One region of the Burkholderia sp. Ac-20353 genome, then DNA from elsewhere that is predicted to be linked to it. Evidence: predicted binding sites of a transcription regulator. Region 1 holds the regulator's gene; each other region holds the start of a gene.

Region 1 (7,160 bases):
GGCAGCGTGGTCACGTACGACGGCCAGCGCGACTTCTACACCGCGCGCGGCGGCAAGGACGTCGCCGCGCCGGGCAACCCGAACGGCCGCGTGCGCGCGATGCTGTCGCCGAAGAACGGCGGCCCCGCGCCGCTGACGGGCGCGCCGGCCAAGCTCGCGCCGTCGTCGACGATCCAGGGAGCGCCGGACTGATGAACGCGCTACCGAACCGCCAGCCGGCCGGCACGTCGAGCTCGCTCGTCGTCCGCAACCTGAAGAAGCGCTACGGCTCGCGCACCGTCGTCAAGGACGTGTCGCTCGACGTGAAGAGCGGCGAAGTCGTCGGCCTGCTCGGCCCGAACGGCGCCGGCAAGACCACGTCGTTCTACATGATCGTCGGCCTCGTGCCGCTCGACGCGGGCGAGATCTCGCTGAACGGCAGCTCGATCAGCCTGCTGCCGATCCACAAGCGCGCATCGCTCGGGCTGTCGTACCTGCCGCAGGAAGCATCGGTGTTCCGCAAGCTGACCGTCGAGGAAAACATCCGCGCGGTGCTCGAGCTGCAATTCGGCGACGACGGCAAGCGGCTGTCGAAGGACGCGATCGCGTCGCGCACCGAAGCGCTGCTCGACGAGCTGCAGATCGGCCACCTGCGCGAGAACCCTGCGCTGTCGCTGTCGGGTGGCGAACGCCGCCGCGTCGAGATCGCACGCGCGCTCGCGACCAACCCGAGCTTCATCCTGCTCGACGAGCCGTTCGCGGGCGTCGACCCGATCGCGGTGCTCGAGATCCAGAAGATCGTCAAGTTCCTGAAGCAGCGCAACATCGGCGTGCTGATCACCGACCACAACGTGCGCGAAACGCTCGGCATCTGCGACCACGCGTACATCATCAGCGACGGCTCGGTGCTCGCGGCCGGCGCCCCCAGCGAGATCATCGAGAACGAAAGCGTGCGCCGCGTGTATCTCGGCGAACACTTCCGCATGTAACTCGCACTTGACGCGTACTTAGAGCGCACTTAAAGCACACGTAACGCGCGTTCACGGCAACGCGCCACACGGCCCTGCCCGGCTCCGCCGCGCGGGGCCGTGCCCCTTTTCACGCGGCCGTGGCGGCGCGCGTAATCGCGGATGGCCCAATGCGGTGGGTCGTGGCAAACTCCGGGTATGACTCCCTCCTTGCCATGAAAGCCAGCCTTCAACTCCGCCTGTCGCAACACTTGGCGCTGACGCCGCAACTGCAGCAGTCGATCCGGCTCCTGCAGCTGTCGACGCTCGAACTCCAGCAGGAAGTGGCGATGGCGGTCGCCCAGAATCCGCTGCTCGAGAACGACGACGAATGGATCGCGAGCCCGCTGCGCGTTGCAGCGGACGGTTCGCTGATCGCGCAGACGCCGCCCGCGTCGAACCCCGAGCCGATGTCGGCCACCAACGGCAGCGGCCAGACCAGCGAGCGCGCGGAACGTGACGAGCCTGCCGGCGCCGACGAGTACGACGGCTACGCAAGCGGCGACAGCGGCGACGGTCCGCAATGGAACCTCGACGAGTTCGGCCGCGCGAGCGGCGCGTCCGACGACGACGACCTGCCGCCGCTGCAGGTGCAGGAAGCCGCGACGTCGCTGCGCGACCACCTGTCCGCGCAGCTGCGCGTCACGCAGGCCGGGCCGCGCGACCGCGCGCTCGTGATGTTCCTGATCGAATCGCTCGACGACGACGGCTACCTGACCGCGACGCTCGACGAGGTGCTCGCCGATCTGCCGCCCGAACTCGAGGTCGACTGCGACGAGCTGAACGCCGCGCTCGCGCTGCTGCACAGCTTCGATCCGGCCGGTGTCGGGGCTCGTTCGGCGTCCGAATGCCTGAAGCTGCAGCTGCTGCGGCTCGATCCGTCCCCGACGCGCACGCTCTCGCTCGAGATCGTGTCGCAACACCTCGAGCTGCTGGCCGCGCGCGACTTCACGCGGTTGCGCAAGCACCTGAAGGCGACCGACGACGCGCTGCGCGACGCGCACGCGCTGATCCGCTCGCTCGAACCGTTCCCCGGCGCCGCGTACGGCAAGGCCGAGGCCGACTACGTCGTGCCCGACATCATGGTGAAGAAGGTCGGCCAGGGCTGGCAGGCGGAACTCAATCCGGAAGTCGTGCCGCGCCTGCGGATCAACAACCTCTACGCGAACATCCTGCGCAACAGCCGCGGCGATCCGTCCGCGGGTTCGCTCAAGCAACAACTGCAGGAAGCACGCTGGCTGATCAAGAATATCCAGCAGCGCTTCGACACGATCCTGCGTGTTGCGCAGGCTATTGTCGAACGTCAGAAGAATTTCTTTGCGCACGGTGAAATCGCGATGCGCCCCTTGGTTTTGCGGGAAATAGCTGATACGCTGGGCCTACACGAGTCGACTGTCAGCCGTGTGACAACCGGGAAGTACATGCTGACCCCGTTCGGGACGCTTGAATTTAAGTACTTCTTCGGATCTCACGTTTCGACCGACACCGGTGGCGCCGCATCGTCGACCGCCATCCGTGCCCTCATCAAGCAACTGATAGGAGCCGAAGACACAAAATCGCCTCTTTCGGACAGCCGAATTGCCGAACTGCTGGCAGAACAAGGCTTCGTGGTTGCGCGCCGCACGGTTGCAAAATATCGCGAAGCCCTCAAGATCCCGGCAGTCAATCTGCGCAAGTCTCTTTAAGCCTGCTGCCTGCCCGGCGGCAGGCGTGTTCCGGCCACCGCGCACACGGGGTAAGGCCGGGCGACCTGTCCGTCATCTGCCGCATCGCGGATGCGGCACGGGCAAGTCGACCGGACGACCGCAACAACGCGGACTGGTGGCCACTCGCTTGGAGAAGCACTATGAACCTGAAGATCAGTGGACATCATCTCGAAGTCACGCCTGCAATTCGCGAATACGTGATCACCAAGCTGGACCGGGTGCTACGGCATAGCGATCAGGTAATCGATGGCACTGTGATTCTCTCGGTCGACAACCACAAGGAAAAGGACAAGCAGCAACGCGCGGAAATCAATCTGCATCTGAAGGGCAAGGACATCTTCGTCGAAAGCGCGAACGGCAATCTGTACGCGGCGATCGATCTGCTGATCGACAAGCTGGATCGCCAGGTCGTCAAGCACATGGAGCGCCTGCAAACGCACGCGCACGATCCGATCAAGCTTCAGCCGGCGATCGAACAGATCGAAGTGCCGCCGCAATAAGCGCACACCGCATCAGCATGCCGCCCGGTTCGCCGGGCGGTTTTTTTTGTAGTCCGGCGCAACACTGCGGGCACTGCCGGCACCGCGAGCGGCTCGCGCGAGCCGCCCGGCCGCTTCGCGCCACGCGCCCGGCTGTGTTCTATAATGCTCCGGTTATTTGCCGGGGGGGCCGGGGGGCGTTGGGTACGGTCGCCGTGCCTCGCAGGTCGCCATCGCCAAACGCCTTGATATCGCCGAACATGGAAAATCAGTCTGCCGCCGCGAGGAGACCCCAGGCCGCCCAATCGCCTGCCAACATGAATCGCCTAGCCAAAATCCTGCCCCTAGAGAACGTCGTCATCGACCTCTCCGTCACCAGCAAGAAACGCGTGTTCGAACAAGCCGGGCTGATGTTCGAGAATCAGAACGGCATTGCCCGCAGCACCGTCACGGACAACCTGTTCGCGCGCGAGCGCCTCGGCTCGACCGGGCTCGGCGAAGGCGTCGCGATTCCGCACGGGCGCATCAAGGGCCTCAAGCATCCGCTCGCCGCGTTCGTGCGGCTCGCCGATCCGATTCCGTTCGAGGCGCCCGACGGCCAGCCGGTTTCCCTCCTGATTTTCCTGCTCGTCCCCGAGCAAGCCACCCAGCAGCATCTCGAGATCCTGTCGGAAATCGCGCAACTGCTGTCCGACCGCGACGCGCGCGAGCGTTTGCACAACGAAACGGACCCCGCCGAGTTGCATCGCCTGCTCACTCAGTGGCAACCTTGAGTTGATCCGGGCGGTACATTTTCCCGAACGAGGCGGCGCAAGCCGCCGTCCCGGGCCGCCCGGCGCCGGCCCGGCAAGGCGACGCCCGTCGCCACGCGCGCGCACCGGCTCATTGGAGTGACGGACTCATGGATACGTCCAGCATCAACGCCCAAAGCATCTTCGACGACAACGCGGCCACGCTGAAGCTCAGCTGGCTGACGGGGCATGAAGGCTGGGAGCGCGGCTTTTCGGCCGACACCGTCGCGAACGCGACCTCGAGCGCCGACCTCGTCGGCCACCTGAACCTGATCCACCCGAACCGGATCCAGGTGCTCGGCGAAGCCGAGATCGACTACTACCAGCGGCAGACCGACGAAGACCGTTCGCGCCACATGGCCGAACTGATCGCCCTCGAGCCGCCGTTCCTCGTCGTCGCCGGCGGCGCCGCGGCGCCGCCCGAACTCGTGCTGCGCTGTACGCGCTCGTCGACCCCGCTGTTCACGACGCCGATGTCGGCCGCCGCGGTGATCGACAGCCTGCGCCTCTACATGTCGCGCATCCTCGCGCCGCGCGCGACGCTGCACGGCGTGTTTCTCGACATCCTCGGGATGGGCGTGCTGCTGACGGGCGACTCGGGCCTCGGCAAGAGCGAACTCGGCCTCGAGCTGATCAGCCGCGGCCACGGCCTCGTCGCCGACGACGCGGTCGACTTCGTCCGTCTTGGCCCCGATTTCGTCGAAGGGCGCTGCCCGCCGCTGCTGCAGAACCTGCTCGAAGTGCGCGGCCTCGGCCTGCTCGACATCAAGACCATCTTCGGCGAGACCGCCGTGCGACGGAAGATGAAGCTGAAGCTGATCGTGCAGCTCGTGCGGCGCCCGGACGGCGAGTTCCAGCGCCTGCCGCTCGAAAGCCAGACCGTCGACGTGCTCGGTTTGCCGATCAGCAAGGTCACGATCCAGGTTGCGGCCGGCCGCAACCTCGCGGTGCTCGTCGAGGCAGCGGTCCGCAACACGATCCTGCAGTTGCGCGGAATCGACACGTTGCGTGATTTCATGGATCGGCAACGACTCGCGATGCAAGATCCCGATAGTCAGTTTCCCGGCAAGCTCGTATAGGGCCTGCTCACACCAGCAACGGGCCCGCTGCGGCCCGTCGCGCAGCGCGGGCGCGTCGTGCCGGTGCTATGATGAACCGTCAGGATTTTCTGCTTCCCATGCGCATCGTTCTCATCACCGGCATTTCCGGTTCCGGCAAATCCGTCGCGCTGAATGCGCTGGAGGACGCAGGCTACTACTGCGTCGACAATCTGCCGCCGCAAGTGCTGCCCGAGCTGACCCGCTACCTCGCCGAAGAAGGCCAGCAGCGGCTCGCGGTTGCGATCGACGCGCGCTCGAGCGCGTCGCTCGACGAAATGCCCGGCCTGATCCGTACGCTGTCGCGCGATCACGATCTGCGCGTGCTGTTCCTCAATGCGAGCACCCCCGCGCTGATCCAGCGCTTCTCCGAAACGCGCCGCCGTCATCCGCTGTCGGGCTCGCCATCGCACGACGCGGACATCGGCCTGCTGTCGTCGCTCGAGGAGGCGATCGAGCGCGAGCGCGAACTCGTCGCGCCGCTCGCCGAGTTCGGCCACCAGATCGACACGAGCAACCTGCGCGCGAACGTGCTGCGCACCTGGGTCAAGCGCTTCATCGAACAGAAGAACGACGACCTGATGCTGATGTTCGAATCGTTCGGCTTCAAGCGCGGCGTGCCGCTCGACGCCGACCTGATGTTCGACGTGCGCGCGCTGCCGAACCCGTACTACGACCATCAGTTGCGCCCGCTCACCGGGCTCGACCAGCCGGTCATCGCGTTTCTCGACGCACTGCCGATCGTCCACCAGATGATCGACGACATCCATGCGTTCCTGATCAAATGGCTGCCGCACTTCCGCGAAGACAACCGTAGCTATCTGACCGTCGCCATCGGCTGTACGGGCGGCCAGCATCGCTCGGTGTTCATCGCGGAAACGCTCGCCGCGCGCCTCGCGCGCGAGGCGAACGTGATCGTGCGGCATCGTGACGCGCCCGTGGATGTCGACGCGTCGTCGCGGCTCGTGGCCGAGGTCGCCAGACCTTAGCGACGCCGCTTCTCCGAAAGCGCCATGTCCTCTCTCTCGACCACCCTGCTCGACCTGCCGCTGTTCCCCCTCCATACGGTGCTGTTTCCGGGCGGCCTGCTGCCGCTCAAGGTGTTCGAGGCGCGCTACCTCGACATGGCGCGCGCGTGCCTGCGCGACGACGCGCCGTTCGGCGTCTGCCTGCTGAAGAGCGGCCCGGAAGTCGCGCAGGAAGGTGCGGTGTCGGTACCCGAAACGATCGGCTGCATGGCGCGCATCGTCGAATGCGACACCGGCGAGTTCGGGATGCTGTTCCTGCAGGCGATCGGCACGCAGCGCTTCGAGCTGCTGTCGCATCGCGTCGAGGCGAACGGGCTGCTGGTCGGCATCGCGGAGCCGCTGCCCGACGACATTCCGCTCGAGGGCGAGCAGGCGCTCGCGCAGTTCGGCGCGTGCGCGGAGGTGCTCGAACGCATCATCGACGCGCTAAAGCAGAAGATCGACAAGGAAAAGGACAAGCTGCCGTTCTGCGAACCGTTCCGGCTCGACGATCCGAGCTGGGTGTCGAACCGTCTCGCGGAACTGCTGCCGCTCGACCTGCGCGCGCGACAGAAGCTGATGGAGTTTCCCGATGTCGGCGCGCGCATCGACGCCGTGCATCACGTGCTGAACCGGCACGGCTGGCTCTGAGCGCGAAGGCCGGTGCGCGTTGCGGGTGCGCTTTGCAGGTGCGCTTCGCGGGCGCACTCCGCGCGCGACCCGCGCGTCGCGTCAAAGCGCGTTGCGTTACAGCAGTGAACCGCTCAATCCGTCGAGCAGCTTGCGCACCGGCGCAGGCACGCCATATGCGTCGAGCCCGGCGAGCGGCACCCACGCAGTCTGTGCGTCCTGCGCGACGAGCGCGCCGCCGTCACCCATTTCGCTCAGCCGCGGCTCGATCTCGAGCTTGAAATGCGTGAACGTGTGCGTGAGCGGCGCGAGCGGCACCGGACCGCCGCCGCCGAATCCGCGCGCGCGCTCGGCGAGCGCGGCATCGCCGTCGGCCTCCGGCAGGCTCCAGAGCCCGCCCCAGATGCCGGCCGGCGGACGCCGCTCGAGCAGCACCGCGTCGCCGTCGCGCAGCACGAGCATCC
Region 2 (7,160 bases), on a different contig from region 1:
CGGAATTCCTGATCCTGCTGATCTGCTACTTCGGGCTGTCGCATCTGCTCAACACGCAATTCGACGGTGCGATCACGGTCAGCCCGTTTTCGGCCGGCGTGATCGCGCTCGCGGTGGTGTTCGGCGCGTATGCGTCGGAGATGTTCCGCGGCGCGTTCGTCGCGGTGCCGGCCGGGCAGGTCGAGGCCGCGCGTGCGTACGGGATGACGCGCCTGCAGACGCTGTGGTTCGTACGCCTGCCGCAGGCCTGGCGGATCTGCCTGCCGAGCCTGAACAACATGTGGCAGAACCTGCTGAAGGATACGTCGCTCGTTTCCATCGTCGGACTCGAGGACATGCTGCGCAAGGCCAACATCGCGGCGCAGTTCACCAAGCAGCCATTCGTGTTCTACGTGGCGGTCGGCGTCGTCTATTTCGGCTTTCTTGCCGTCTCCAATCCCGCGTTTGCGTGGCTCGAACGTATCGCGGGCCGCGGCTACGCGCAACGCACCTGAAGGAGCCCTGCGATGAATGACCTGCTTTCCCTGGTTGCCCAGTCCGGCCCGGACCTCGCGCGTGGCGTATGGATCACGCTGCAGCTACTGGTGCTGTCGTGCGTGCTTGCGTTCGTGCTGGCGGTGCCGCTCGCTGTCGCGCGCACGTCGGAGTGCCGCTGGCTGTCTGCGCCGAGCCGTTTCTTCATGTCGGTGTTTCGCGGCACACCGCTGCTCGTGCAGATCTTCGTGCTGTATTACGGGCTCGCGCAGTTCTCGGTCGTGCGCGCATCGCCGCTTTGGCTGCTGGTCGGCGGCTCGTTCTCGTGCGCATTGTGTGCGCTGACGCTCAACCTCGCGGCCTACATGGCGGAAGACATCCGAGGCGGGATCGCCGGCGTGCCCGCCGGCGAAAAGGAAGCGGCGATCGCATTCGGGATGAGCCGTTTCATGCTGACCTGGTGCGTGATCGTGCCGCGCGCGATCGGCATCGTCGCGCCGACGCTCGGCAACGAGATCGTGCTGCAGCTCAAGTCGACCGCACTCGCGAGCACGATCACCGTGCTCGACCTGACCGGCGTCGCGCGGCGCATCTCGATCGAAACCTATACGACCGACGCACTGATGCTGGCCGGCATCGTGTACGTCGGCATCACGGCAGTGCTGTCGACCGCGTTGAAACGCGTCGAAGGCCTGCTGAACCGCCATCTGGACAGCGTGCGCGCGTGACGGCGCTACATGGACCAGACACATGGACCCGACACATCGAACGATCCGAGGACGACATGGGATACAAGCTTGAAACGCTGGCGCTCGCCGCCGACCGCGACGTGACCGACGAGAAGACGGTCGCACCCGCGATCCACTATTCGGCCGTGTTCAAGGCCGCCGGCAGCGAGGAATTCGCGGAGATGTCGAGCGTGCCGCAGCATCCGCGCAACTACACGCGCTACGGCAATCCGGTTCACGAGCGCGTGAAGGCGCTGATGGCCGAGCTCGAAGGCACTCAGACGGCGCTCGTCACGGCCTCCGGGATGGGCGCGATCGCGACCGCGATCCTCAGCGTCGTGAAGGCCGGCGATCACGTGATCGGCCAGACGCGCCATTACATGAGCACGACGAAGATGCTTGACGACATGTTGCGCAAGTTCGGCGTGGACGTGACGTTCGTCGACCAGACCGACGCGGCCGCGTTCGGCCGCGCGATCCGTCCGAATACGCGGCTGATCGTGCTCGAGTCGCCGGTGAATCCGCTGCTGCTCGTGACCGACATCGCGGCCGTCGCCGAGATCGCGCGCTCGCGCGGCATCCTGACGCTCGCGGACAACACGTTCGCATCGCCGGTCAACCAGCAGCCGCACCGGCTCGGTGTCGACATCGTCGTGCACAGTGCGACCAAGTACCTCGGCGGCCATCACGACCTCACGGGTGGCGTGATCTGCACGAGCCGCGCGCTCGCCGAGCAGATCTGGCACACGCACATCACGCTTGGCTCGGTGCTGTCGCCGATGGATGCGTGGCTGCTGCTGCGCGGGCTGCGCACGCTGCCGCTGCGCGTCGAGCGGATCAATGCGAACGCGCTTGCGCTCGCCGAATTCCTCGAAGCGCACCCGAAGATCGAACGCGTGTTCTATCCGGGCCTGCGCAGCCATCCGCAGCATGCGCTCGCGTGCCGGCAGATGCGCGGCTTCGGCGGCGTGGTTGCGTTCGGTGTGCGCGGCGGCTACGACGACGCGCAGCGCTTCGTCGAGGCGCTGTGCGTACCGCTGAATGCGGGCAACCTCGGCGGCGTCGATTCGCTCGCGATCCATACCGCGTCGATGTGGGCCGGCACGATGTCCGCGGAGCAAATGCGCGCGGCGGATATCCCGCTCAATTTCATCCGCTATTCGGTCGGCATCGAGCACGTCGACGACCTGAAGGCGGATATCGCGCAGGCGCTCGAGCGGATCTGACGCGCGATGAAGGTCGACGGCCTCGACAAGAAAATCATCGACGCGCTGTGCGCCGATGCGCGAATCCCGCTCGCGGTGCTGGCAGACCGGATCGGCCTGTCGCGGCAGGCGGTCCGCCACCGGATCGACCGGCTCGAAGCGCTGAAGATCATTGCCGGCTACACGGTGCGGCTCGCGCTACCTGACGATACCGTGCCCGTGCGCGCGGTGATGCTTGTCTACCGCAAGGACCGGATGCGCGGCGCGGACGTGCTCGCGGCGCTCGAGCGGATCGCCGAGGTGCGCGACTGCGCGGTGCTGAGCGGCGAGGTCGACCTGCTCGTGCAGATCGAGGCCGCATCGCACGAGCGCGTCAGCGAGATCTGGGCAACCATCAGTGCGATGGACGGCGTGCAGAACATGACGACCAGCTTCGTGCTCGATTCGGTGATTCACAAGCGGTGAGCGCGGGTCACGGCGCTCGCCTTCCACGTCACGCAAACGGCAACGTCCCCGGCGGCGCACTCCGCACCACCGCGAGCGTCGCGCTGATGTGATCCTCGAGCGCGAGCGCCGCGCGCGCATCGGCGCGGCGCATCGCCGCTTCGAAGATGCATGTGTGTTCCGCGTGCACGTCGCGCTTCGAATCGCCGAGGCCGATGCACACGCGCCGGTAGCGCTCGCTCTGCTGCGACAGCATGCGCAGCACCAGATAGGTCCACGGCGACGCGGCCGCCGAAATCAGCGCCTCGTGGAACCGGCGATTGCACGCCTCCCATGCGGCGCGGTGCTCGATCGACACCGGCTGCTCCCACGCGGACAGCATCTCGAAGCTCTGCCGCACGCGCTGTTCCCACGCGGCATCACCGTGACGCACCGATTCGCGCAGCGCGTCGACTTCGATATGCAGCCGCAGCCGCGTGATCGCTTCGAGGTCGGCAACCGACATCGGCGTGACGCGGAAGCCGCGCTGGCCTTCGGCGACGACCAGCGCATCGCTGACGAGCCGCGTGAGCGCCTCGCGCAGCGTGCCCGCGCCGACGCCGTACACATCCTTCAGGTGCTCGACGCGCAGTTTCGCGCCCGGCGGGTAGTGCCCTTCGATGATGTGCTGCCGCAGCTGGTGGTACGCATGCTCGCCGAGCGTGCGCGCGTGCGGTTCGGCCGTGTCGTCGGCAGGCGTATCGGCGGATGGGGGCAGCGTGTCGTCCGGCTGCATGTCGTTCGACTTCATATCGCCCGGCGGGGCGGGCAGGATGGTGTTCATGTCACGCGTCCTCCTGGTCCTGTTTGCGGGTGAGGCGGTAGCTGAGCTGCGCGCGCGTCAGGCCGAGCAGCCGTGCGGCGGCCGACAGGTTGCCGTTCGAGCGGTCGACCGCCTCCTGCAGCAGCGCGCGTTCGAGCCCGTCGAGGCCGCCGCCGCAGCCTTGCAACTGATCGAGGATCGAACGGCAGTCGATCTGCATCGCCGATGCCGCGCGGATCTGCCCGGCGCGATCGACGGTCGCGCCGCCGGGCAGGCCGAGGCCGGGAAACAGGTCCTTCGCGTCGACCGCGCGGTTCGGCCGCGCGAGGATCACCGCGCGTTCGATCAGGTTTTCGAGCTCGCGCACGTTGCCGGGCCAGCGATAGCCGCGCAGCGCGTCGTACGCATAGTCGGTCAGCGTCGGCACCGGCTTGCCGTGCAGCGACGCGAAGCGTTCGAGCATCGTGTCCGCGAGCAGCGCGATGTCGTCCTGCCGCTCGCGCAGCGGCGGGATCAGCACCGGATACACGTTGATCCGGTAATAGAGATCGGCGCGAAAGCTGCCGTCGCGCACGGCCTGTTCGAGATCGCGGTTGGTCGCGGCGACGACGCGCACGTCGACCTTGCGGCTCCCGGTCGCGCCGAGCCGCTCGACTTCGCCTTCCTGCAGCACGCGCAGCAGCTTCGCCTGCACGTCGAGCGGCAGCTCGCCGATCTCGTCGAGAAACAGCGTGCCGCCGTCCGCGCGCTCGAAACGTCCCGCACGCGCGGCCTGCGAACCCGAATATGCGCCTTTCTCCGCGCCGAACAGCTCGGATTCGATCAGCGCGTGTGGAATCGCCGCGCAGTTGATCGCGACGAACGGCTTCGCGGCGCGCGGGCTCAGGTTGTGCAGCGCGCGGGCGAAGCGCTCCTTGCCGACGCCCGTTTCGCCGGTCAGCAGCACGGCGACCTTGGTCGGCGCGGCCATCTCCAGCAGCGAATAGGCGGCCGTGAACGCGTCGGAGCGGCCGACGAGCTGCGTGCGGTCCGCGTCCGGCGCGATCTCGAGGCGCAGCGATTCGACTTCGGTCTGCAGGTCGCGGATCGTGTTGATCAGCGAGTCGGCCTTGAACCACGACGAGATTTCCTCCGCGTCCGGCCATTCGTCGGCCGGCTTGCCGACGATCGTGCAATGCGCATCGTTCATGCCGACGCAGGTCGTTTCCTTGAACAGCACGGTGCGGCCCATGAACGCGCTCGTGTAGCCGGTCGCATAGCCGATCAGCATCCAGCACACGGGTTCCGGCTGCGGGCCGAACGTGCGCCGGTGCACGTCGGCCTCCCACGAGTGCTCCCAGCGGTATTCGCAGTAGAACGCGCCGGTCGCCGGATCGGCGTCGAAGCGCAGCGGCGTGACCTGCACCGCGCCTTCGAGCATGTGCAGTTGCGGGCCGACATGGAACATGTCGAAGAACGACGCCTTCGCGCGGATCTCGCGCGCGAGCGCCGCGTCGCGCTCGCCGGCCGCGAAGCCGACGCGCGTGAAGAAGCGGCGCGTCTGCGCGGGCCCGACGCTTTCCATCAGCTCCTGGCGCAGCGTCGCGAGCGCGCCCGCGTGAAGCAGCACCATCCGCTGTCCGGCGAGCCAGATGCGGCCGTCGCTGGCCGAAAAATGAATCAGCCGCCGCAGGTCGGCGTCCGTCGGTAGCGGGGGCAGGCTGGGCCGCGTCATGTCTCCTCCGTCGAGATTTCTCGTGATTTCCAAATTTATATGACCGCGGATCGAACGCATCCGGGGGTTTCATCATTTCATCAAATCCGCTCGATCAGCTTGATCAAATGATGAAAACGCGCGTCGGATCAAGGGTTTGGCGCGTGCGTTCGAGGGCGGTCCGGATTCTGGTTAACCGGTATTGTGCGTGGCGAATTTGAATTTTGTGTCAGGGCTTTCCCTGAATTATCGAGATTTTTCGCGGAACGCCGCGGGCGTGGCACGGTTGCTGCATTGAAGTCCGGGCATGGAGGCGACACCGATCATGGATCACATCACAACCGATCACCCCCCGCTCGACCCGGGCCGCAAGTGCGTCCGGGTTACCGGCACCCACGTCCGCGGATTCGTCGAATTCGAGTTGTCGGTCGGCGGCGCGCCGGACCTGTTCGTCGAGCTGACGTTGCCCCGTGCCGCCTTCGATGCGTTCTGCGCCGAACAGCGCGTGACGCGGCTGGACGACGAACCGAACCCATGACCTTGAGGAGCAAGAAGTGACCATCGAGCTGAAGACAGTCGACATCAAGCCGCTCCGGCACACCTACGCGCATGTCGCGCAGCACATCGGCGGCGACAGGACGGCGTCCCGGTACCAGGAAGGGATGATGGGCGCGCAGCCCCAGGCGAATTTCCATTACCGGCCGACCTGGGACCCCGATCACGAGATCTTCGACGCGTCGCGCACCGCGATCCGGATGGCGAGCTGGTATGCGCTGAAGGATCCGCGCCAGTTCTACTACGCGTCGTGGGCGACCACCCGCGCGCGCCAGCAGGACACGATGGAAGCGAATTTCGAGTTCGTCGAGTCGCGCCGGATGATCGGCCTGATGCCCGACGACGTCGCCCGGCATGCGCTCGACGTGCTGGTGCCGCTGCGCCATGCCGCGTGGGGCGGGAACATGAACAACGCGCAGATCTGCGCGCTCGGCTACGGCACCGCGTTCACCGCGCCCGCGATGTTCCATGCGATGGACAACCTCGGGGTCGCGCAATACCTGACGCGTCTGGCGCTCGCGATGGCCGAGCCCGACGTGCTCGACACGGCCAAGGCCGCGTGGCTTGCCGACGACGCGTGGCAGCCGCTGCGCCGCTATGTCGAGGACACGCTTGTCGTCGACGATCCGGTCGAGCTGTTCGTCGCGCAGAACCTCGCGCTCGACGGCCTGCTGTATCCGCTCGTGTATGACCGCTTCGTCGACGAACGGATCGCGCTCGCGGGCGGCTCCGCGGTCGCGATGCTGACCGCGTTCATGCCCGAGTGGCACGCGGAATCGAGCCGCTGGATCGACGCGGTCGTGAAGACGATGGCCGCCGAATCCGACGACAACCGCGCGCTGCTCGCACGCTGGACCCGCGACTGGTCCGGGCGGGCGAACGACGCGCTCGCGCCGGTGGCCGAACGCGCGCTGCAGGACGCCGGGCGCGCGGCGCTCGATGAAGTGCGCGAGCAGTTCGATGCACGCGTCGCGAAGCTCGGCATCGCGCGCTGACCTGACACCGGACGAACCTCCCTCACCGAAGGAAACACGCATGTCTAACGTATTCATCGCCTTCCAGGCCAATGAGGAGTCCAGACCGATCGTCGACGCGATCGTCGCGGACAACCCGCGCGCGGTGGTCGTCGAGTCGCCCGGGATGGTGAAGATCGACGCGCCGGACCGGCTGACGATCCGCCGTGAAACGATCGAGGAACTGACTGGCGCGCGCTTCGACCTGCAGCAGCTGCAGGTGAACCTGATCACGCTGTCGGGCCA
Region 3 (7,160 bases), on a different contig from region 1:
CCATTGCCGTCGCGTTGTCGAGCGTCGGCGCGGCCATCGCCGAGAACGTCGCCGCGGTGAATGCGGCGGCGGGGGTGGCGGGCGTCGCGGCCGGGCTGTCGTCGCCGCCGCAACCCGTCAGCAGGGCAGGCAGCGCGAGACCGGAAAGGGGAAGCATCGGTGCGCCGGCGAGGAACTTCAGGGCCTGTCGACGGGAAGCATTGGGCAACGCGGGCATGTGGTGTCCAGTTTCGATTGTTGGAAGAATCGCCGCCGCGCGTTTGCAAACAGCAAGCAACGCGAAGGCGATTTGAAAACTGGACGGAAGTTTAGAGACGCTAGATGAAAGTTTTTTGAATTGAAATTGTATGGTTTCGTCGAGCGTCGCACGCCGGACGCCCGGCGCCGGTTCAGCGCTCAGTCTCGTTCAGGCGTCGCCGAGATCCGGTGGATCGACAGGTCGGCGCCGTCGAATTCCGCCTCGCGGTCGAGGCGCAGGCCGACGGTCGCTTTCAGCGCGCCGTAGACGAGCGTGCCGCCGGCCAGCGCGATCGCGATGCCGCCGAGCGTGCCGAGCAACTGCGACACGAACGACACGCCGCCGAGGCCGCCGAGCGCCGGCAGCCCGAACACGCCGGCCGCGATGCCGCCGAGCGCGCCGCACATCCCGTGCAGCGGCCACACGCCGAGCACGTCGTCGATGCGCCACTTGTTCTGCACGCAGGTGAACATCGCGACGAACAGCGCGCCGGCCGCGGCGCCGGTCGCGAGCGCGCCGATCGGGTGCATCACGTCGGACCCCGCGCACACCGCGACGAGCCCCGCGAGCGGGCCGTTGTACGTGAAGCCCGGATCGTTGCGGCCTGCAAGCCACGCGGCGAGCGTGCCGCCCACCATCGCCATCAGCGAGTTCACCGCGACGAGGCCGCTCACCTTGTCGAGGGTCTGCGCGCTCATCACGTTGAAGCCGAACCAGCCGACCGCGAGTACCCACGCGCCGAGCGCGAGGAACGGGATGTTCGACGGCGGGTGCGCGGCGATCCGCCCGTCGTTGCCGTAGCGACCGTGGCGCGCGCCGAGCAGCAGCACCGCCGGCAGCGCGACCCAGCCGCCGAACGCATGCACGACGACCGAGCCCGCGAAATCGTGGAACGGTGCGCCGAACGCGTGCGTGAGCCACGCCTGGACGCCGAAGCGTTCGTTCCATGCGATCCCTTCGAAGAACGGATAGATGAAGCCGACGATGATCAGCGTCGCGACGAGCTGCGGATTGAATTTCGCGCGCTCGGCGATCCCGCCGGAGATGATCGCGGGAATCGCGGCGGCGAAGGTCAGCAGGAAGAAGAAGCGCACGAGCGCGTAGCCGCTGTGCTGCGACAGCGTGCCGATGTCGTCGAAGAACTCGACACCGTACGCGATCGTGTAGCCGATGAAGAAGTACGCGATGGTCGATACCGAGAAATCGACGAGGATCTTCACGAGCGCGTTGACTTGGTTCTTCTTGCGCACCGTGCCGAGTTCGAGAAACGCGAAGCCCGCGTGCATCGCGAGCACCATGACCGCGCCGATCAACAGGAACAGTGTATCGACGCCGGATTTCAGACCATCCATTCCGAAGCTTCCTTGCTCAAAAAATGGGCGAGGAACGCAATATTCGAGCCAACCTGGTGAACGGATGCGTGGAAGTGGTGCGGGGGCGCGATCCCGTGCGGCTTTCCGGGGAATCGCACCGTTGCATCGCTGCGCGACCGTGGGGCAGTGTCGATCGAGGTCGCACGTGTGTGGTGCGGCGCGTGCTGATCTGGTGCGTGCCGGGCGCGAAATGGTGCAGCGTGGTGCGGTGTGGTGCAGTGTGGCGAGGGGTGATGCGTCGGCGCGCACCGGGCTCGCGCGTCAGTGGTGCGTGAACAGCGAGCGCGTGCGGCGCAGCCGCAGCGCGAGCACGGTCCAGTAAGTGGAGACCGACGCGAGTCCGAGCGCGGCGAGCGCGAATGCGGCGAAGCCGGCCGGCGACGCGTCGGCGCCGGCCACGCCGAGAATGCCATGCGCGACGATCAGCGCGGCTGTCCAGAAGCCGAGGATCGCCTGCGTGATCAGGCGCGCGGAATCGATGCGGCGCCCGCGGCCGATTTCCGGCGCATGGCGGCTGCGCGGCGCGCGCAGGCACAGAAACAGTGCGGCGGCCGTCAGGGCGGCGAGGACGATGAGCCAGTCGACGAGGAAATGCATGGGCATCGGGAGCGCGGCGATGTGAGTTGAGGCTGCATCACTTTAGTGCCACCGTCCGCGCGTTTGAATCAGACGAGTTCGAAATTGAAAGCTGTTTTTAACCTGCGGCCGCGAAATGCGGCGCGCACAGGCGGTATCATCGACGTCGGTCCAATCGTGAAGGCCGTGCGACGCGCGGCCGGAGAATGCTGATGAACATGAAGTCTTGGCGGGTGCGCAGCGCGCCCGTTCTGATCGCTGCCGCGTGCGCGGTGGCGTTGCTCGCAGGATGCGAGAAATCCGGTGCGCCGTCCGCGCCGCCGCCCGATACGGCCGCGAGCGCGGCCGCCGACGTCGCGAAGCACGCGAACCAGGCGATCGACCAGGTCGCGAACGCGGTGAACCAGCAGCTTGGCGCCGCGAAGGCCGGGATCGCGTCGGCGGCGTCGGCCGTGCCGCCGCTGTCGGCCAGCGGCATCGCGGCCGCCGCGCAGGCGCAATTGAACGCGGCGGCTTCCGCCGTCGTAGGCCAGGCCGCGTCCGAAGCCGGTGCGAAGATCGCGGAAGCGGGGCGCAAGCTCCAGCAATGGAACCAGCAGGGCGCTTCCGGAGCAAAGTCCGCCAGCGGACAGTGACGCGCCGGTTGCGTGATCGACTAAATGTAACTATCATAGTTGCACATTGTCGCCGGAAGCCGGTACGGGCCGGCGTCGCCGAGTGAGTCAGGAATGAATACCAGCAGCCGGTTCGCGTTTGCCGTCCACGTGCTTGCCTTGCTGTCGATGCAGGAAGGCGTGCCGCTGTCGTCCGACGTGATCGCAGGCAGCGTCAACACGAACCCGGCGCTGATCCGCCGGCTGCTGTCGATGTTGGCGGCCGCGGGGCTGACTACGTCGCAGCTCGGTGCGGGCGGCGGCGCGCTGCTCGCGCGCGAGCCCGGTGACGTCACGTTGCTCGACGTGTACCGGGCGGTCGACGACGCGCAGCTGTTTGCGCTGCACCGCGAGGCGCCGAATCCCGCGTGTCTCGTGGGGCGGCACATCCAGGGCGTGCTGACCGACTATATCGGCGACGCGCAGCGCGCGATGGAAGCGTCGCTCGCGACCCGTACGCTGGCCGACGTGACGGCTGACGTGCTGAATTCCGAGCAGCGTCGGCAGCAGCACGCCGGCGCCGGCGGATGAATGCCGGCAGGCGGTGAAGTAAGCCGGCTCGGGTCCGGCACGACGGGGTTGACCACCCCATTTTTTTCGCTCTTATATGTAATTACGTAAGTTACATATCTTTCTTTTTTTCTTCCTTTCTGGAGAAACGACATGACGCAACGTCCTTTGAACATCGCACTGTTTGGCGCCACCGGCATGATCGGCTCGCGCATCGCGGCGGAAGCCGCGCGACGCGGCCATCGCGTGACCGCGCTGTCGCGCACGCCCGGTGCGACTGCCGACGGCGTCACCGCGAAAGCGGCCGACCTGTTCGATCCGGCCAGCATCGCGGCCGCGCTGCCGGGGCACGATGTTGTCGCGAGCGCCTACGGCCCGAAGCTCGACGACACGGCGAAGGTCGTCGCAGCCGCGCGGGCGCTCGTCGCCGGCACGCGCGAGGCAGGCCTGAAGCGGCTCGTCCTGGTGGGCGGCGCGGGCTCGCTCGAAGTCGCGCCGGGCAAGCAGCTCGTCGATGCCGACGGGTTTCCGGATGCGTACAAGGCGGTCGCGCTGGCGCACCGTGATGCGCTCGACTACCTGCGTACGGTCGGCGACCTCGACTGGACGTTCTTTGCGCCGGCCGCAGTGATCGCGCCGGGCGAGCGCACGGTCACGTTCCGCACCGGTGTCGACAAGCTGATCGTCGATGCGAACGGCGACAGCAAGATCTCGGCGGAAGACTACGCGGTCGCGTTCGTCGACGCGCTCGAGCAGGGCAGCTTCGTGCGCGAGATCGCGACCGTCGCGTACTGAGCGCGGGGGGGCGCGTAGTCGGCGAGACGGCGGTCGGCGGGCGGCGACGCCAGGCCGCCGGCGACCCGCTTTGGCGGGGGCACAGCAACTTGCGGCTACACTAGGCGATCCGTGCTTCCCCAGACAGGATCGCATTTTGCTTTCGGATTCCTTGCATTTTCCGGGATGGGCGCTAACGGCCTGTTGTCTCGTGTTGCTGGCCTTGCTCGCCGTCGCGCGCGGGTGGGTCAGGCCCCGTATCGTGCTGTGCGCGGCGGCGCTCGGCGTCGCGTTCGCGCAGCCGGCCGGCGCGGCCGTCACGCCTCCTGCTCTCGCCGCCTTCCAGAAACTGATCGCGCCGGCTGCGGCCGACGCGCCTGCATCGGCGTCAGGGGCCTCAGCGGCCTCAGCGGCGGTGGCCGCGTCCGGCACCGCTGCGGCGTCCGCGCCATCGCCGGCGAGCGCCGCGGAGATCGCGCGTTCGTTCAATGCGGTAATCCGCATGCTCGACAACGACCGGCAGCGGACCGCGCTCGTGTCCCAGCTCAAGGCGCTGCGCGATGTCGCGCAGACCGCGCAGGCGGCGTCCGCTGCATCGGCCGCGTCGGATGCGAACGCGGGCCTGTGGGGCGCGATCGCGTCGGGCATGGCGTCCGTCGAATCGAGCATGAAGCACGGCGACTCGCCCGTGCGCTACTGGGCGGGCCGCTTCAACGCGGCAGGCAACGAGCTGTATACGATCGTCAGCGGCCAGGGGCCCGAGTCGTTCGGCGGCGTCGTGCTCGACTTCGTGCTGCTGCTGCTCGGCTGGGGCGCGTGCGCGATCGCGCTGATCTGGCTGCAGCAGCGGCTCGCCGCGCGGGCCGGCGTCGTCATCAAGCTGAATCCGAACCCGAGCGCGGGCGAGATGCTGCGGTTCGCGCTGCGCCGCGTCGGGCCTTGGATCATCGCGTTCGCGGTCGTGTTCGCGATATCCCGTAACCTGCCGGAATCGCTCGGCCGCATCGTCGCGCTCGTGGTCGCGTATGTGATCGTGGCGGGCTCGGTGTTCGCGGCGCTGTGCCTGATCATGTTCGCGCTGTTCAGTGCCGGGCATCGACGGGCGGCGGGGCACGTGCTGATCGAGCGGTCGTGGCGCCTGCTGCGCGTGATCGGCGCGTTCGGCGCGCTCGGCGACGCCGCGCTCAACTACGACATCGCGCACCAGCTCGGCACCAATCTCGCGAGCCTGATCGCGACCGTTGCGAACATGGCGGCCGCGACGCTCTGCGCGTATTTCGCGCTCGCGTACCGGCGGCCCGTCGCGCACCTGATCCGCAACCGCAGCCATCTGCAGCGCACCCAGCACCGCGCGACGACCGAGATGGCAGAATTTGCCGCGTGGGCCTGGCCGGTGCCGGTGCTGCTGCTCGCGTTCGCCGCGGTGCTCGGCACGCTCGCGGGCAGCAGCACGTCGTCGAACCTGCTGCAGACGTCGATCGTCACCGCGCTGCTGCTCGTGCTCGCGTTCTTCCTGTCGGCGGTCGTGCTGCGCGTCACGCGGCCGAACCCGACCCATCGCCGCGTGCGGCGCAACCAGTCCGCGTACATCGCGCGGCTCGTGCGCTTCGCGGGCTCGCTCGCGACGCTGCTGATCTGGCTCGGCTACGTCGAGCTGACGTCGCGACTGTGGGGCATCTCGATCGCGCGAATCGTCGAGCACAGCGTCGCCGCGCGCGGGATCGCGCAGGCGGCCACCGCGATCATCGTCACGTGGTTCGTGTCGTGGCTCACGTGGATCATCGTCGACACCGCGATTCTCGAGGCGCTCAATTCGGCCGCCGCGCGCCGCGGCCGCAACCCGAGCGTGCGCGCGCGCACGATGCTGCCGCTCGTGCGCAACGTCGTGTTCGTGACGATCCTGACGATCGCCGCGGTCGTCACCGCGGCGAACCTCGGGATCAACGTGACGCCGCTGCTCGCCGGCGCGGGCGTGATCGGCCTCGCGGTCGGCTTCGGCGCGCAGTCGCTCGTGTCGGACCTGATCACGGGGCTTTTCATCATCGTCGAGGACACGATCTCGGTCGGCGACTGGATCGACGTCGACGGCGGGCATGCGGGCACCGTCGAACACCTGTCGATCCGCACCGTGCGGCTGCGCGACGGGCAGGGCGCGCTGCACGCGATTCCGTTCTCGCAGATCAAGATCGTGAAGAACCTGTCGCGCGATTTCGGCTGCGCAGTGTTCGAGGTGCGCGCGCCGCTGTCCGCCGACGTCGACGCACTCACGCACCTGATCCGCGACGCGGGCGCGGACCTGTGGAGCGACTTCACGGTGCGGCGCCTGATGCTCGGCGGCGTCGAGGTGTGGGGGCTCGACCGCTTCGAACCGAACTGGCTGATCGTCAAAGGCCAGATCCGCACGCAACCGCAGCAGCAGGCAGCCGTGATGCGCGCGTTCAATGCGCGCGTGAAAACGAGGATGGAAGCTGCGGGCATCGAAATTCCGGTGCCGCAGATGCAGATGGTTGCTCCGTCGCGGGGGCTGCAGGGCGAGCCTGTCGTGGGCGCCAGCGAGGCCGCGACGGCCAACGAGGCTGGGGGCGCTGCAGTGGCTGCGCCGGTTGCGGCGGTTTCCGCGTCGGCGCGTTCCGAAGACCACGCGGGGCCGGTTTCGGTTGCGTCGGCGCGAGACGGCGGTTCGACCTGACGCATCGCCGCCGCAGCTTCAAGCGTGACCGAAACGCATACGCATGATCGGTATTTATACCGGTCGACGCGGAGAAGCGGATGCCATATTGTTCCCCGGCATGTGGTATGCATAGAACAATTTTCTATCCAGGAGGGGCCGGGGAAATGGATGCCATCGATCGCAAGCTGCTCGAGCTGCTGCAGGCGGATGCCACGCTGCCGATCGCGGAGCTCGCGCAACGCGTGAACCTGTCGCAGACGCCGTGCTGGAAGCGCGTGCAGCGGCTGAAGGAAACCGGCGCGATCCGCGCGCAGGTGGCGCTCTGCGATCCGCGCAAGCTCGGCGTCGGCACCACGGTGTTCGTC
Region 4 (7,160 bases), on a different contig from region 1:
CATCCGGTCGACGGCCTCGAGATTGATCGACGCGTCCTCGCGGATCGCGGTGTGCGGGCAGCCGCCCGTCTCGACGCCCATGATCCGCTCCTCGGGCAGCGCGCCCGCGACGGTCAGCAGGCGCTGGTCTTCCTTCGTGTAGATGTCGTTGGTGATCGCGACGAGGTCGTAGCGGTCGCGCATCGCCTTGCACAGCATTTCGAGCAGTGTGGTCTTGCCGGAGCCGACCGGGCCGCCGATGCCGACGCGCAGCGGCGGCAGCTTCTTCGTGCGGCGGGCGGACGGGGAGTAGGGTGCGTTCATGGCGGGTAGCGTGTGGGTCAGGAGCGGAACAACCGCGAATACTGGGTTTCGTGCCGTGCGGACAGGATGCCGAGCTGCGGCGCGAACGTGTTGATCGCGTCGGGCGGCGTCGCGAGCGCGCGCTGCACGGCCGCGTCGATCGCACCGCGCAGCGCGACGATGATGCGTTGGCCCGCGAGCTGGCCGAGCGGCACCGCCTTCAGCGCGGCGGCGGTCTGGTTTTCGACCCAGCCGAATGCGTACGCGGCGAGCGTCGCGTCCGCGCGTGCGTCGTGTGCGGCCGCTGCGAACGCGAACGCGGTCGGCAGCGCGATCGGCGTGAGGCTCGACAATGTCGCGCGGCGCGCGGCGTCGCCCCATTCGAGCGACGTGCACAGCTGCGCGAGCGACCAGCCCATCTGCTCAGTCTCGCGGCGCAGCTCGGCCGATTCGCGGCTCGCGACGAACCACGCGTTTTCGCGTGCGAGTGCGTCGGCATCGTGCGCATGCCAGCGCGCGAGCTGGTGCGCGAGAAACGGCAGCTCGCCGTGCGCGAGCACGTCGGTCAGGCCGCTCGCGATCCAGTCGCGCGCGGTGTCGGCATCGCGGATCAGGTTCGCGTCGAGTGCCGCTTCCAGGCCCTGCGAATAGCTGAACGCGCCGATCGGCAACGCGGGCGACGCGAGGTGCAGCAGCGCGACGAGCTCAGCGGTGTTCATGATCGTGGGCATGGCCGTGCGTGCATCCGGGACCATGCTGATGATCGTGATCGTGATCGTGATCGTGATCGTGATCGTGATCGTGCGAGTGGCCGTGGTGTTCGCCGAACACCTGTTGCGCGAGCGCGTAATCCTCGGCGAACGTCGCGTCGTGGCCATGCCGGTGGCCGCCGCCATACGCGCCGGCTTCCGGCTGGAATGGCGCGTCGACCTGCTCGACCTGCGCGCCGAGCCGCCGCAGCATGTCGGCGAGCACGGGATCGGCTTCGAGCTTCAGATAGCCGTCGCCGATCTCGACCGGCGTGTGGCGATTACCGAGGTGATAGGCGGCGCGCGTGAATGTCAGCGGATCCGGCGCGCGCACGAGCAGCACGGTTTCGCGCGCGGCGGCGACGCGCACGAGCGCGCCGTCGTCGGCGACGAGCACGTCGCCATCCCGCAGCACGGTGCCGCGGGGCAGCACGAGCGCGATCTCCTCGCCGGTGTCGAGCGTGGCCGCGAGGCGGCTCTTGCAACGGGCGTCATACGCGAGCGTGAGCGTGGGCGCGCGCGCGACGAGCGACGCGGCGAGTCTGACGTTCGGGGCAATGCGTTTGTCGATGGTGCGCATGAATCGGGATCAGTGAATCGGGACCAGGAAATCAGAACAGGAAATAGCGCTGCGCCATCGGCAGCACGGTGGCCGGCTCGCAGGTGAGCAACTGGCCGTCCGCGATCACGTCGTAGGTTTCCGGATCGACGCTGATCGCGGGCCGCCATGCGTTGTGGATCATGTCGGCCTTCGTCACGTTGCGGCAGTTGCGCACCGGCACGATCCGCTTTGCGAGCCCGTAGCGCTCGGCGATGCCGGCGTCGGCCGCCATCTGCGACACGAACGTCAGCGACGTGCGCGCGAGCGCGCCGCCGCGCGTCGCGAACATCTCGCGGTAGTGGACGGGCTGCGGCGTCGGGATCGACGCGTTCGGGTCGCCCATCTGCGCGATCGCGATCATCCCGCCCTTCAGGATCATCGTCGGCTTGATCCCGAAGAACGCCGGTTCCCACAGCACGAGGTCCGCCCACTTGCCGGGCTCGATCGAGCCGACCTCGTGCGCGATCCCGTGCGTGAGCGCCGGGTTGATCGTGTACTTCGCGACGTAGCGCTTCGCGCGGAAGTTGTCGTGGCGCGCGGTGTCCTCGGGCAGCGCGCCGCGCTGCACCTTCATCTTGTGCGCGGTCTGCCAGGTGCGGATGATCACCTCGCCGACGCGGCCCATCGCCTGCGAGTCGGACGACAGCATCGACAGCGCGCCGAGGTCGTGCAGGATATCCTCGGCCGCGATCGTCTCGCGGCGGATCCGCGATTCGGCGAACGCGAGATCCTCGGCGATCGACGGATCGAGGTGGTGACACACCATCAGCATGTCGAGGTGCTCGTCGAGCGTGTTGATCGTGTACGGGCGCGTCGGGTTGGTCGACGACGGCAGCACGTTCGCCTCGCCGCACACCTTCAGGATGTCGGGTGCATGGCCGCCGCCCGCGCCCTCGGTGTGATACGTGTGGATCGTGCGGCCCTTGAACGCGGCAACCGTCGATTCGACGAAGCCGGCTTCGTTCAGCGTGTCGGTGTGGATCGCGACCTGCGTGTCGGTGTCGTCGGCGACCGACAGGCAGTTGTCGATCGCGGCGGGCGTCGTGCCCCAGTCCTCGTGCAGCTTGAGGCCGATCGCGCCGGCCGCGATCTGCTCGACGAGCGGCTGCGGCAGGCTCGCATTGCCCTTGCCGAGAAAGCCGAGGTTGATCGGCCAGCCGTCGGCGGCCTGCAGCATCCGCTCCATGTGCCACGGGCCCGGCGTGCAGGTCGTTGCGTTGGTGCCGGTGGCAGGCCCCGTGCCGCCGCCGAGCATCGTCGTGACGCCCGACGCGAGCGCCTCGTCGATCTGCTGCGGGCTGATGAAGTGGATGTGCGTGTCAATGCCGCCCGCAGTCACGATCAATCCCTCGCCGGCGATCACTTCGGTCGCAGCGCCAATCGCGATCGTCACGCCCGGCTGGATGTCCGGATTGCCGGCCTTGCCGATCGCGGCGATGCGGCCGTGCTTGATCGCGATGTCGGCCTTCACGATGCCCCAGTGATCGAGGATCACCGCGTTCGTGATCACCGTGTCGGGCACGTCGGCGGCGACGCGCTGCGACTGGCCCATCCCGTCGCGGATCACCTTGCCGCCGCCGAACTTCACTTCCTCGCCGTAGATCGTGAAGTCGCGTTCGATCTCGATCAGCAGCTCGGTATCGGCGAGACGGATGCGGTCGCCCGTCGTCGGCCCGAACATCTCCGCATACGCGCGGCGGCTCAAGCGTAGTGTCATGTCGTGCTGTTCCTGAAGACCTGAAGAGTAGGGCGCGCGCTCAGAGCGGCCCCATCACCTTGCCCTGAAAACCATAGACGGCGCGTTCGCCCGCGAGCGCGACGAGTTCGACCGTGCGCGTCTGGCCGGGCTCGAAGCGCACGGCGGTGCCGGCCGCGATGTTCAGCCGGAAGCCGCGTGCGGCTGCGCGGTCGAACGACAGTGCGTCGTTGACTTCGAAGAAGTGATAGTGCGAGCCGACCTGCACGGGGCGGTCGCCGGTGTTCGCGACGGTCAGCGTGAGTGTCGCGCGGCCCGCGTTCAGTTCGTGCTCGCCGTCGTCGGTGAGGATTTCGCCGGGAATCATGGGCAGGCCCTCACGGAATCGGGTGATGGACGGTGACGAGCTTCGTGCCGTCGGGGAAGGTCGCCTCGACCTGGATATCGGGAATCATTTCCGGCACGCCTTCCATCACGTCGTCGCGCGTGAGCAGCGTCGTGCCGTAGTGCATCACCTCGGCGACGGTCTTGCCGTCGCGCGCGGCTTCCATCAGAGCGGCGGTGATGAACGCGACCGCTTCCGGATAGTTGAGCTTGAGGCCGCGCGCACGGCGGCGCTCGGCCAGCAGCGCTGCCGTGAAGATCAGCAGCTTGTCTTTTTCGCGGGGAGTCAGTTTCATGAAGGCGGGCGTTCAGGAAAACGTAATTTTTCTCGGGGCACTGCGGCCGTGCGGAAGCGCGATTCATCGTAGCACCGCATCATCTGCCGCGCAGTGCGTATCGAATATGTAAGCAGCAAGCTGCGTGCCATGCATGCGGAGCGGCGCCGGATGCGCGTTCGTGGTGCGCGCTGCATGGGCGGCGTGCCGTGCCGGGTGCAGCGCTGCGCCGAAATGGGGCGTGAAGGCTGCGCTGCGCAACGCGCGGGATCAGGTCTGCCAGAGGCGCAGCGGCTGCGCGGCGACGCCGTGCACGATCGGGCGCAGGTACAGCCAGCAGTCGACGAAATGCCGCTGCAGCACCTCCATCGACGCGGCAAGCGCGCGCACGAGCACGATGCCCGGCGTCACGCAGGTCGCGCCCGCGCGCAGTGTGTCGTTGAACGGCATGCGTGTGGCGAGCGATTCCGCAAGCGCCGTATCGCACGCGGTGCCGGCTGCCCAAAGTGTGCCGTAGACCGGAAAGCCCGCGAGCACCTGCGGCGCGCCGCGCAGCGTGTCATCGGCCGCGAGCAGCGCGCGTTCGGTCCACAGCGGCCGGCCGTCGGCGTCGACGAGCGCCGATGTCGATGCGATGCGGCCCGCCGACCACGCTTCGCCGGCCGCCTGCCGGCCGAGCTGGGTCGCGTCCCAGCCGAGCGCGCTCGCGCCCGCGCCGAGCGTCAGCGTGAAGTCGAGCGACGCATGTGCGGCGTCGAAGAACAGGTTGTTCTGCGGCAGCCAGTCGAGCTTCGCGTGGCTGCCGAGCGTGATGCCGATGCGCTGGGTAGCATCGAGGCCGTTCGACTTGTACCACTTGGTCGCGCCGGGCGTCGTCAGCACCGCGTGCGTGCCCGCGCCGAGCGCGACGTCGATATCGAGCCGGTCGCCGCCCGCGACGCCGCCCGGTGGATGGACGATCACCGCGTGGCAGATCGCGTCGCCTTCCGGGTACAGCGGCCGCTGCACGCGCAGCGGGCCGTCGTGCAGCCGGTGAACGAGCGTCGTGCGCGCGCCGTGCCGTTCGAAGCCGAGTTCGAGGCGCGCGCGCCACGACTTGGCGACGGCGGGGTGGGATAGCGATGCGTGGGAATCGGGGGCGGACATCGTTGAAGCGAAGGACGGGTGCGCGGTAATGCTACAGGAATGCACCGCGAACGGATGCGCCCGGCGTAAACGGAATTTCAGTGAAAACGGCGGTTTCAACGTTTGCTGAAACCGGGTTGCCGAGTGAAAACGACTTGCTACACGGCGATCAGTTCCCGCACGCCGTTGGCCTCCATATCCCGCGCATCGCCGCCCGCGACGATTTCGCCGCGGCTCATCACCCAGTAGCTGTCCGCGATCGACCGCGCGAAATCGTAATACTGTTCGACGAGCAGCACCGTCATCTTCGATTCGTCGACGAGCTGCCGCAGCGTGCGGCCGATGTCCTGGATGATCGACGGCTGGATGCCTTCGGTCGGCTCGTCGAGGATCAGCAGTTGCGGCTCGCTCATCAGCGCGCGGCCGATCGCGAGCTGCTGCTGCTGGCCGCCCGACAGGTCGCCGCCGCGCCGCGCGCGCATGTCCTTCAGCACCGGAAACAGGTCGTAGATGCGGTCCGGCACCTTCGAAGGCGCCCTGCGGCTCGCCGCGCCGACGAGCAGGTTCTCCTCGACGGTAAGCCGCGGAAAGATGTCGCGGCCCTGCGGCACGTAAGCGAGCCCGGCCGCGACGCGCGCATACGGCGGCAGCGCGCCGAGCGTCCTGCCGCGCCACGACACCGTGCCGCTTTTCGCGGCGACGACACCCATCAGGCAGCGCAGCAGCGTCGTCTTGCCGACGCCGTTGCGGCCGAGCAGCACGGTCAGCCTGCCGGCGTCGGCGGCGAGGGTCACGTTGCGCAGGATATGGCTGCCGCCGTAATACTGGTTCAGCGAATCGATTGTCAGCATCGCATCAACGTCCGAGATAAGACTCGATCACCGCGTCGTCGCGCTTGACCTGATCGAGCGTGCCTTGCGCGAGCACCGCGCCTTCGGCCATCACCGTCACGCGGCCCGTATCGCCCGCGAGCGCCGCGACGAATTCCATGTCGTGCTCGACGACCATCATCGAACAGGTGCCGCGCAGCGTGTTCAGCAGCTCGGCGAGCTCCATCGTCTCGTGGTCGGTCATCCCGGCCGCGGGCTCGTCGAGCAGCAGCAGCGCGGGGCGCTGCATCAGCAGCATGCCGATCTCGAGCCGCTGCTTCTGCCCGTGCGACAACTCGCCGGCCGTGCGGAACGCGTGCGCTTCGAGGCCGATCAGCGCGAGCGTCTCCTCGATCCTCGCCTGCGCGCCCTTGCCGAGCCGTGCGCGCAGCGACGCGAGCCAGCCCTTGTCGGCCTGCATCGCGAGCTCGAGGTTTTCCCACACGGGGTGCTGCTCGAACACGGTCGGCTTCTGGAACTTGCGGCCGATGCCCGCGCGTGCGATTTCCGGTTCGCTCATTCGCGACAGGTCGAGCGTCTGGCCGAGAAACACCTTGCCCGCGTCGGGGCGTGTCTTGCCGGTGATCACGTCCATCATCGTCGTCTTGCCCGCGCCGTTCGGGCCGATCACGCAGCGCAGCTCGCCCGCGTCGATCGCGAGCGACAGCTTGTTCAGCGCGCGGAAGCCGTCGAAGCTCACTTCGATATCCTCAAGATAAAGGATCGTGCCGTGCGACGTGTCGATCGCGCCCGGCGTGACGACGTGTCCCATCGCGGCGGTGCCGCTCACCGCGAGCAGTTCATCCTCGCTGGGCGGCGCAAACTGGTAAAGGGCGGTTCCGTTCATGCGCGTTTCCCCTTCGCGATCGCGGCTTCGACGAGACCCATGATCCCGCGCGGCAGCAGCAGCGGCACGAGCACGAAGATCAGGCCGAGGAAGAACAGCCAGTATTCGGCGAAATACGCGGTGAAGAAGCTCTTCGCGCCGTTCACCGCGAACGCGCCGACGATCGGCCCGATCAGCGTGCCGCGTCCGCCGACGGCGACCCAGATCGCCATCTCGATCGAGTTGCCGGGCGACATCTCGCCGGGGTTGATGATGCCGACCTGCGGCACGTACAGCGCGCCGGCGACGCCGCACAGCACGGCCGACACGGTCCACACGAACAGCTTGTACGC

Evidence for each region. Region 1 encodes sigma-54, which starts transcription at its own class of promoters, with help from an activator protein. Its sites were predicted from a motif close to TGGCANGNAANCTGCTTT; they were not measured.
Region 2: the regulator sigma-54 is predicted to act here: its motif matches at 5,625-5,642, upstream of G3N94_RS16555 (phenol hydroxylase subunit).
Region 3: the regulator sigma-54 is predicted to act here: its motif matches at 1,624-1,641, upstream of G3N94_RS35485 (ammonium transporter).
Region 4: the regulator sigma-54 is predicted to act here: its motif matches at 4,121-4,138, upstream of ureA (urease subunit gamma).

Annotation. Positions count from the first base shown of each region.
Region 1 covers NZ_JAAGPL010000136.1:14,429-21,588, forward strand. The annotation lists gene lptA (lipopolysaccharide transport periplasmic protein LptA) at 1-192, shown strand, start outside; gene lptB (LPS export ABC transporter ATP-binding protein) at 192-968, shown strand; gene G3N94_RS28530 (RNA polymerase factor sigma-54) at 1,163-2,671, shown strand; gene raiA (ribosome-associated translation inhibitor RaiA) at 2,833-3,192, shown strand; gene G3N94_RS28540 (PTS sugar transporter subunit IIA) at 3,432-3,944, shown strand; gene hprK (HPr(Ser) kinase/phosphatase) at 4,073-5,041, shown strand; gene rapZ (RNase adapter RapZ) at 5,140-6,048, shown strand; gene G3N94_RS28555 (LON peptidase substrate-binding domain-containing protein) at 6,073-6,717, shown strand; gene mutY (A/G-specific adenine glycosylase) at 6,814-7,160, opposite strand, start outside.
Region 2 covers NZ_JAAGPL010000049.1:38,774-45,933, forward strand. The annotation lists gene G3N94_RS16525 (ABC transporter permease subunit) at 1-494, shown strand, start outside; gene G3N94_RS16530 (ABC transporter permease subunit) at 507-1,202, shown strand; gene G3N94_RS16535 (aminotransferase class I/II-fold pyridoxal phosphate-dependent enzyme) at 1,259-2,428, shown strand; gene G3N94_RS16540 (Lrp/AsnC family transcriptional regulator) at 2,435-2,872, shown strand; gene G3N94_RS16545 (GntR family transcriptional regulator) at 2,901-3,674, opposite strand; gene G3N94_RS16550 (sigma-54-dependent Fis family transcriptional regulator) at 3,676-5,367, opposite strand; gene G3N94_RS16555 (phenol hydroxylase subunit) at 5,672-5,884, shown strand; gene G3N94_RS16560 (phenol hydroxylase) at 5,901-6,896, shown strand; gene G3N94_RS16565 (MmoB/DmpM family protein) at 6,937-7,160, shown strand, end outside.
Region 3 covers NZ_JAAGPL010000229.1:3,548-10,707, forward strand. The annotation lists gene G3N94_RS35480 (alkaline phosphatase PhoX) at 1-217, opposite strand, end outside; gene G3N94_RS35485 (ammonium transporter) at 397-1,590, opposite strand; gene G3N94_RS35490 (hypothetical protein) at 1,873-2,208, opposite strand; gene G3N94_RS35495 (hypothetical protein) at 2,400-2,822, shown strand; gene G3N94_RS35500 (Rrf2 family transcriptional regulator) at 2,916-3,371, shown strand; gene G3N94_RS35505 (NAD(P)H-binding protein) at 3,504-4,145, shown strand; gene G3N94_RS35510 (mechanosensitive ion channel domain-containing protein) at 4,336-6,813, shown strand; gene G3N94_RS35515 (Lrp/AsnC family transcriptional regulator) at 6,960-7,160, shown strand, end outside.
Region 4 covers NZ_JAAGPL010000062.1:564-7,723, forward strand. The annotation lists gene ureG (urease accessory protein UreG) at 1-303, opposite strand, end outside; gene G3N94_RS19030 (urease accessory UreF family protein) at 321-1,001, opposite strand; gene ureE (urease accessory protein UreE) at 988-1,611, opposite strand; gene ureC (urease subunit alpha) at 1,643-3,349, opposite strand; gene G3N94_RS19045 (urease subunit beta) at 3,390-3,695, opposite strand; gene ureA (urease subunit gamma) at 3,706-4,008, opposite strand; gene G3N94_RS19055 (urease accessory protein UreD) at 4,258-5,133, opposite strand; gene urtE (urea ABC transporter ATP-binding subunit UrtE) at 5,271-5,963, opposite strand; gene urtD (urea ABC transporter ATP-binding protein UrtD) at 5,968-6,828, opposite strand; gene urtC (urea ABC transporter permease subunit UrtC) at 6,825-7,160, opposite strand, start outside.